2 regions of the Streptomyces sp. NPDC054757 genome follow, and region 2 is predicted to be linked to the other one. Evidence: riboswitches for the same ligand, from Rfam matches in the RefSeq annotation. Region 2 holds a riboswitch; the other holds the start of a gene.
The links. Region 2 has a riboswitch for S-adenosylmethionine ahead of ACWGKJ_RS33760 (aminotransferase class V-fold PLP-dependent enzyme). Riboswitches for the same ligand answer to the same signal wherever they lie in the genome.
Positions count from the first base shown of each region.

Region 1 (4,203 bases), on a different contig from region 2:
GAGTCCGGCACGATCACGAAGAGCGACGATGCCGGGGTCAGACAGGAGAGCGTCAGCAGCGTGCCGCCCACCACACCGATGGACCGGGTGAGCGTGGGAGCCTCCCCCGCCGTCACGGCACGGGTGTCCGCCGCCGGTTTCCCGGGGGCTGCGGCAACGGTCGTGTCGGGCGTAGAGGTCATCCGTCGTCCCATCGGTACTGGCGGCAGGGGGAGGGCCGGTGGCATGAGGGGGAGGCACTCCCCGGCGCGAGCCACCGATGAGTACCGCACATGCACGGCGGACCATGAGCGGACCAAGAGGGGCGTTCACGCCGCTCCGGTGACCGAAATACAACTCGCGACGCCGATTCCCGTCAAGGGTTCGTTAACGCGTCATTGCAACGGAATCCGTTGTGCGGTCAGGGATACGCGGCGCTCATCACCGCTTCGAATGCGGTGATTGCACGGATATCGCGGCTTGAAAAGGGGTGCGGATTCTCGTGCCGGCTTTGGCCAAATCCTTTCCATGGACAGCTGCCGGAGGAGGAGAGGGCTGCCCGGAGCGGGTGATCCGGGCAGGCCGCCCAGACCGGATCACCCGGTCCGGGCCGCCCGACCGCATCGCCCGGTCAGGCCGCCCGGCGCGCCGCGTACTCCCCGACGTCCCGCATCGGGGGCCGCTCCTCGGTGTCCACCGGGTAGGTCCGCGGTACGAAGCCCTCCGCGCTCCGTTCGAACTGCGTCAGCGCCGGACGCACCAGCTGGCCCCGTGACAGCCGCAGCTGCGCCGTGCGGTAGATCGCCGCCGCCATCCGCCCCAGCGCGAGCCCGTCCTGGTGGCGGTGTTTGCGCGAGCCCACGTCGACCTGGGCCAGTGCGTCGAGCCCCACCGTGTGGAGCGCGTCGACCAGGAGGCCCAGCTCCACCCCGTAACCGACCGGGAACGGCAGCTGTTCGAGCAGCGAGCGCCGCACCGCGTACTCGCCGCCCAGCGGCTGGACGAAACCGGCCAGCTGCGGCCAGTGCAGATTGAGCAGCGGGCGCGCCACCAGCTCGGTCACCCGGCCGCCCTGTCCCGCGGCCTCGCCGAGCGGCCGGTCGTACATGGCCTTGACGAACTGCACATCGGGTTCGGTCAGCAGCGGCCCGACGATCCCCGAGACGAAGTCCGCGGAGAACTCCCGCAGATCCGCGTCGACGAAGCAGACGATGTCGCCGCCGGTCACCAGGAGCGAGCGCCACAGCACTTCGCCCTTGCCGGGCACGGCAGGGAGCCGCGGCAGGATCTCGTCCCGGTGCACCACGCGCGCCCCGGCCGCGGCTGCGGTCTCGGCCGTACGGTCGGTGGAGCCGGAGTCGATGACCACCAGCTCGTCCACGAGCGGCACCGGCCGGGTGTCCATCAGCTCCCGGCGGATGGTCGCGACGATCGCCCCGACCGTCGCCTCCTCGTTGAGCGCGGGCAGGACGACACTCACCTTCGTGGAGCGCTTCGCGGCGGTCAGCCGGTCCAGCGGACGGTCGGCCACCGACCAGGAACGCCTGGTCAGCCAGCGGTCCACCTCTTCCAGCACGGCGCGTCTCCTTGACTGTGAGCCATCTCGCGGTTCGGACGGCTGTCTCAACCGTCCCTGCCTTCGGTTACAGTCTTGAACAACGCGAATGGCCACGGCATGCCGGGGTCAGCACCCGCGGACAAACACGCCGGGCCCCGACGCCCGCGTCATAAGCGCTCATCCAGAGGGACTGAGGGAACGGCCCGTAGAAGTCCCGGCAACCTTCCGCCGACCGCGAGGTCATGGTGGGGAAGGTGCCAATTCCGTCTCGCGGCGAAGTACGTCGTGAGGAAGATGAGGAGAGGACCTCGCCACCATGGCTGTGCAGACCGTTACCAGCACCGAAGACTCCACCGGGACCGTCGATCTCGGCCCCGCCGCGGCGCTCTCGTGCCGCGAGTGCGGTGAGCGTTTCCCCCTCGGCCCCCTCTTCGCCTGTGCGTCCTGTTTCGGGCCGCTCGAAGTGGCGTACGACCTGCCGAGCGGCTCCCCCGACGAGCTGAGGAAGCGCATCGAGGCCGGCCCGAACAGCATCTGGCGCTACGCCCCGCTGCTGCCCGTCCCCGCGGGCGTGGCCGACCAGCCCAATCTGAACCCGGGCTTCACCAAGCTCGTCAAGGCCGACAACCTCGCCCGTGAGCTGGGCGTCACCGGCGGTCTGCACATCAAGGACGACTCCGGCAACCCGACGCACTCCTTCAAGGACCGTGTCGTCGCCATCGCCGTCGAGGCCGCCCGCGCCTTCGGCTTCACCACGCTCTCCTGCTCGTCCACGGGCAACCTGGCAGGCGCCGTCGGCGCCGCCGCCGCCCGCGCCGGCTTCCGCTCCTGTGTCTTCATCCCGCACGACCTGGAGCAGGGCAAGGTCGTGATGGCCGCGGTCTACGGCGGTGAACTGGTCGGCATCGAAGGCAACTACGACGACGTCAACCGCTTCTGCTCCGAACTGATCGGCGACCCGATCGGGGAGGGCTGGGGCTTCGTCAACGTCAACCTCCGCCCGTACTACGGCGAGGGTTCCAAGACCCTGGCGTACGAGATCTGCGAGCAGCTCGGCTGGCGGCTGCCCGACCAGATCGTCATCCCGATCGCCTCGGGCTCCCAGCTCACGAAGATCGACAAGGGCCTCCAGGAGCTGATCAAGCTCGGCCTGGTCGAGGACAAGCCGTACAAGATCTTCGGTGCGCAGGCCGAGGGCTGCTCGCCGGTCTCCACCGCGTTCAAGGCCGGGCACGACGTCGTACGGCCGCAGAAGCCGGACACGATCGCCAAGTCGCTGGCGATCGGCAACCCGGCGGACGGCCCGTACGTCCTGGACATCGCGCGGCGCACCGGTGGCGCGGTCGAGGACGTCAACGACGAGCAGATCGTCGACGCGATCAAGCTGCTGGCCCGGACCGAGGGCATCTTCGCGGAGACCGCGGGCGGGGTGACCGTCGGCGTGACGAAGAAGCTCATCGAGGCCGGTCTGCTCGACCCGTCCCTCACCACCGTCGTCCTGAACACGGGTGACGGCCTGAAGACCCTGGACGCGGTCGCCCCGACGTCCGGCCCGACCGCGACGATCCGTCCGACCCTGGACGCGTTCCGCGAGGCCGGACTGGCCACGGGCGCCTGACACCCGCTGTCGACCGCCTGACACCGCCGTCCACCGTCCGACACCGCTGCCCATCCCCGGAAGGCAATCCGCATGAGCGTCAAGGTCCGTATCCCCACCATCCTCCGCACCTACACCGGCGGCCAGGCCGAGGTCGCGGCCGACGGCGGCACCCTCTCCGAGGTCATCGCCGACCTGGAGAAGAACCACACGGGCATCGCGGCCCGAGTCCTGGACGACCAGGGCAAGCTGCGCCGCTTCGTGAACGTGTACGTGAACGACGACGACGTCCGCTTCGAGCAGGGCCTGGAGACGGCGACGCCGGACGGCGCGGGCATCTCCATCATCCCGGCCGTCGCCGGCGGCTGAGCGAGCCCGCTGCCGCCCCCGCCCGGCATCTCCGCTGGACCCGTTGCCCTCTCCGCGTACGAAGCGGAGGGGGCAATTCAGCATGATTGAACACGGTAGAGTTGGGGCAGCCCCCTTGATCGCCCGCATCGCGGGCAGCCGAGCACGCGTCAATGTGCGGGCAATGTGCTCCCTCTCTTTGCGGCGTAAGTGCCCTTTGCCCGGCCCGACTTGCCCGGGGATCCCCGGAAATCCGCCGAATGGCGCCCTCGGCCGCGCTCAGAATTCTCGTCCGATTGACCTGTTGCAGAGGGCAGTTGGGCAGATACATTCAGCCGCGGTCGACGCGTTCCGGCGCAAGGTCTGACCCGGATCCCGCGAAGTGCGGGCTCTGTGCAAGGGCCAGTAATAGGGGAGTTAGTCATGGCTCAGGGCACCGTCAAGTGGTTCAACGCGGAGAAGGGGTACGGCTTCATCGCGGTCGACGGTGGTGCGGATGTTTTCGTCCACTACAGCGCGATTCAGATGGACGGCTACCGCACCCTTGAAGAAGGTCAGCGAGTCGAGTTCGAGATCTCGCAGGGCCAGAAGGGTCCGCAGGCGGACATGGTCAAACTCGCCGTCTGATCTCGGCGCGATCGGCCACCGAAGCACTCACGCATGAGAGGCCCGTACCCCACAGAGGGGCACGGGCCTCTCGTGCGTCCGGACCGCATCCTTC
Region 1 covers NZ_JBSHBW010000004.1:206,791-210,993, forward strand. The annotation lists gene ACWGKJ_RS07935 (APC family permease) at 1-182, opposite strand, end outside; gene ACWGKJ_RS07940 (glucosyl-3-phosphoglycerate synthase) at 611-1,555, opposite strand; SAM riboswitch class I at 1,712-1,838, shown strand; gene thrC (threonine synthase) at 1,854-3,155, shown strand; gene ACWGKJ_RS07950 (MoaD/ThiS family protein) at 3,228-3,503, shown strand; gene ACWGKJ_RS07955 (cold-shock protein) at 3,906-4,109, shown strand.
Region 1: it holds a riboswitch for S-adenosylmethionine, as region 2 does, so the genes downstream of both, thrC (threonine synthase) here and ACWGKJ_RS33760 (aminotransferase class V-fold PLP-dependent enzyme) in region 2, are expected to answer to the same signal.

Region 2 (4,203 bases):
CCCGGGGGCGGACCTGCCGACCGCGGAGAGCCCGGCGAGGCGATCTGCCCGTTTGCGTCCGGTTGGGCCATGCTCGGTGGATGTTCACGTGGCGGAATGCACCCGGCCGGAAGGCGCCCGGACGGCGCGGGGGCCCGCTGGGCGGTCCGGTCGTGACATACGGCCTGATCGGCCTCTGCTGCCTGGTCTTCCTGATGAGCCCGGTCTCGGGGATCGACCCGGCGTACGGGACCGGCGACAACCTGCTCGCCGCCCAGAGCGCCTATTTCGAACACTGGGGCGTCGTCCCCACCGAACTGATGAGCGGCGCCCCGGGCGCGCTGCTCACCCCGCTCACCGCGCTCTTCATCCATGCGAACTGGCTGCATCTGCTGGGGAACATGCTGTTCCTCTATGTCTTCGGCGCGATGGCCGAGGAGCGCATGGGCCGTCTGCACTTCGCCGTCTTCTACGTGGTGAGCGGCTATGCGGCCCTGGGGGCGTACGCCCTCACCCACAGCGGCTCCGACCAGACCCTGGTGGGCGCGTCCGGGGCGATCTCGGCGGTGCTCGGCGCCTTCCTGAGCCTCTTCCCCCGGGCCCGGGTGACGAGCATCTTCCCGTTCCTGCTGTTCCTGCCGCTGCGTTTCCCCGCCTGGATCGTGCTGGTCTTCTGGTTCGTCCTGCAGTGGCTGGCGGCAGGCCAGCAGACCGGCACCGGCCCCGGAGTCGCGTACACCGCCCATCTGGTGGGGTTCACGCTCGGCTTCGGCTACGCGGCGGTGCGGTACTGGCGTACGACTAGAGTGAAACTCCCAGCGACGGCCACCGAGGGAGAAAGCAAGCCGTGATCACCGCGATCGTGCTCATCAAGACCAGCGTGGACCGGATCCCCGAGATCGCCGAGTCGCTCGCCTCGCTGGAGAACATCAGCGAGGTCTACTCCGTCACCGGGACGTACGACCTGATCGCCCTGGTCCGGGTGGCCCGCCACGACGACCTCGCGGACATCATCCCCGGCCGGATCAGCAAGATCCCCGGCGTAGAGGCCACGGACACGCATGTGGCGTTCCGTACCTACTCGCAGCACGACCTGGAAGCGGCCTTCGCCATCGGCCTGGACGCATAGGGCCGGTCCGGACCAACCGCCCGGTGCTGCGGGGCCCTCGGGTCCCGCAGCACCGGGCGGCCGTCGTACGTGTCCGCTCCGGCGTGCTCAGACGGCCGGCACGCAGCGGCCGTCCTCGGTGCGGTAGTTCCAGCGGGCACCATCGCGCACCAGTTCCTTCACCGCGTTCACGAAGCGCTCCACGTGCTCGTCGGGCGTACCGGCGCCGAAGCTCACCCGTACCGCGTTGAGCGAGCGCTCCCCCGGCTCGCCCTCCGGGGCCCCGCACTCCCCCTGGTCCTGCGGGTCGCTGCCGAGCAGGGTCCGTACGAGCGGGTGGGCGCAGAAGAGACCGTCACGGACCCCGATGCCGTACTCGGCGGAGAGCGCGGCGGCGAAGTGCGAGCTGTTCCAGCCCTCCACCACGAACGAGATGACACCGACCCGCGGGGCGTCGTCGCCGAAGAGCGAGAGCACCTTGACCGCCTCCACTTCGCCGAGCCCTTCGAGGACCTTGGCGACCAGCGTCTGCTCGCGCTCCACCAGCGACGGGAAGCCCGCTTCGGTGAGCGCCCGGCAGGCGGAGGCGATGGAGTGGACGCCGATGACATTGGGCGATCCGGCCTCGTGGCGGGCGGCCGTGGTGTGCCACTCGACATCGACACCGCCGTCGGCGCGCCGGGCCACACTGCGGGAGGCGCCGCCGCCCGCGAGGTACGGCTCGGCCGCGAGCAGCCAGTCGGAGCGGCCGGCGAGGACCCCGGAGCCGAACGGGGCGTACAGCTTGTGGCCGGAGAAGGCGACCCAGTCGACGTCGAGCTCCGCGATGTCCACGGGGTGGTGCGGTGCGAGCTGCGCCGCGTCCAGCACGATACGGGCGCCGTGGGCGTGGGCGGCGGCGGCCAGCTCCCTTACCGGCCACAGCTCACCGGTGACGTTGGACGCGCCCGTGACGCAGACCAGGGCGGGCGCCTGCGGTGCCGTACGGGCGGCCAGCGCGCGGTCCAGGGTCTCGACGGCCTGCTGCGGGGTGCGCGGGGCGTTGAGGTAGGTCACCTCGGCGTCGCGCCAGGGCAGCAGCGAGGCGTGGTGCTCGGTCTCGAAGACGAAGACCTCGCAGCCCTCGGGGATCACCGCGGCGAGCAGATTCAGCGAGTCGGTGGTCGAACGGGTGAAGACGACCTGGTCGTCCTCGCGGCAGCCGAGGAACTCGGCGACGGTCGTCCGGCTGTTCTCGAAGAGGTCCGTGGAGAGCTGCGAGAGATACCCGGCGCCGCGGTGCACGCTGCCGTAGTACGGGGCGTACGCCGCCACGTCGTCCCAGACACGCTGGAGGGCCGGGGCGCTCGCCGCGTAGTCCAGCGCCGCGTAGCTGACCTCACCGCCGGTGACGAGCGGGACCAGGACGTCCCTGCCGAGCACCGGGAGGTTCTCGGAGGAATCCTGACAAACCGAAGGGTTGACGGCAGCGCTGGGGACAGACATGACGAACTCCCGGAAAAGGGCAGGCGAATGCACTGTGCGTGCCACACGCAACAGTGCGGAGAAAGGGTGCGGAGAAGGGGCCTACTGCCCTATCGCATTCGCTGAACCACGGAAGAACTCCCTCGACGACCAGGATCCCTGTCGAGGGATCCGCGCTTGCCGAGGACTTCGCTGCCCACGGCCTGGTCTTCACCCAGGGCACCCCGCCACGGACGGAGGGTTGCCGGACAGCGGGCTGGGGCCGTAGTCGCTGTCACTCATGACCTGGAGAGAATCCTGCCATACGTCGCCGGACGCGCCAAGGCGCAGTCCACAGCATGAGACCGCCGGCCGGCCGGATGCTGTGCGACCGCGCCCCGGTTGCCCGTACGGGGTCAGGCGTTGCTGGCGACGACCCAGCGCTCAAGGGCGCGGGCCGCCGCTCCCGAGTCGACGGACTCGGCGGCCCGCGCGATGCCATCGGCGATCCGCTCGTTGAGCGATCCGGGCCCCGGGTCCAGCGCGACCAGCGCCGCCGCCGAGTTGAGCAGGACGGCGTCCCGTACCGGACCGGCCTCACCGGCCAGCAGCCTGCGCGCCACATCCGCGTTGTACGACGAGTCGCCGCCGCGCAGCGCCTCCACCGGGACCAGACCGATGCCCACCTCGCGCGGGTCGAACGCCTCCTCGCGCACCGCGCCGTCCGCCACGGTCCAGACCCTGGACGTGGCGGTGGTGGTCAGCTCGTCGAGACCGTCGTCCCCGCGGAAGACCAGCGCCGACGAACCGCGCTCGGCCAGCACGCCCGCGACGATGGGCGCCATCCGGGCGTCGGAGACACCGGTCGCCTGCGCCCTGACCTTCGCCGGGTTGGTGAGCGGCCCGAGGAAGTTGAAGGTGGTGCGGATGCCCAACTCCTTGCGGGCCGCGGCCACATAGCGCAGTGCGGGGTGGAACTTCACCGCGAAGCAGTAGGTGATGCCCGCCTCAGCCGCGACCTCGACCACCCGCTCCGGGGTCAGCTGGAGATTGACGCCCAGCTTCTCCAGGACGTCGGATGCCCCGCTCTGGGACGAGGCCGCCCGGTTGCCGTGCTTGACGACCTTGGCGCCGGTGCCCGCCACGACGATGGAGGACATGGTCGAGATGTTCACGGTGTTGGCGCCGTCACCGCCGGTGCCGACGATGTCCACACTGGGACCCGGCACGTCGATGAGCCTGGCGTGCGCGTACATCGCCCGGACCAGACCGCTGATCTCCGCGACCGTCTCGCCCTTGGCGCGCAGCGCGACCGCGAACCCGGCGATCTGCGCGTCCGTCGCCTCGCCGCTCATGATGCGGTCCATCGCCCAGGCGGTGGCGTCCGCGCTCTGGTCGACGCCGCGGAGCAGGGAGTCGAGGACACCCGGCCAGGAGGGTGCCGCCACGCTGTCGCCGCCGACCGGGGTCACAACGCTCATGGTCCACTCCTGGGGTCCACCGTCGAACAGGGGTAAGGCCTGGGGCCTGTCGTCAGAGTGCCGTCGTTGCCCGAAGGGCGGCCGCGCGGCGTCTGGTGCGTGCGATCGCAAGGCGCCGGAATGTTCTCGTAGCGGAGCTACTAGGGCATTCCGGCAACGCCGCGAGCGTGCGTGCCAGGCGTCGCGCGGCAG
Region 2 covers NZ_JBSHBW010000049.1:25,591-29,793, forward strand. The annotation lists gene ACWGKJ_RS33750 (rhomboid family intramembrane serine protease) at 81-830, shown strand; gene ACWGKJ_RS33755 (Lrp/AsnC family transcriptional regulator) at 827-1,108, shown strand; gene ACWGKJ_RS33760 (aminotransferase class V-fold PLP-dependent enzyme) at 1,196-2,572, opposite strand; SAM riboswitch class IV at 2,720-2,837, opposite strand; gene trpD (anthranilate phosphoribosyltransferase) at 2,947-4,011, opposite strand.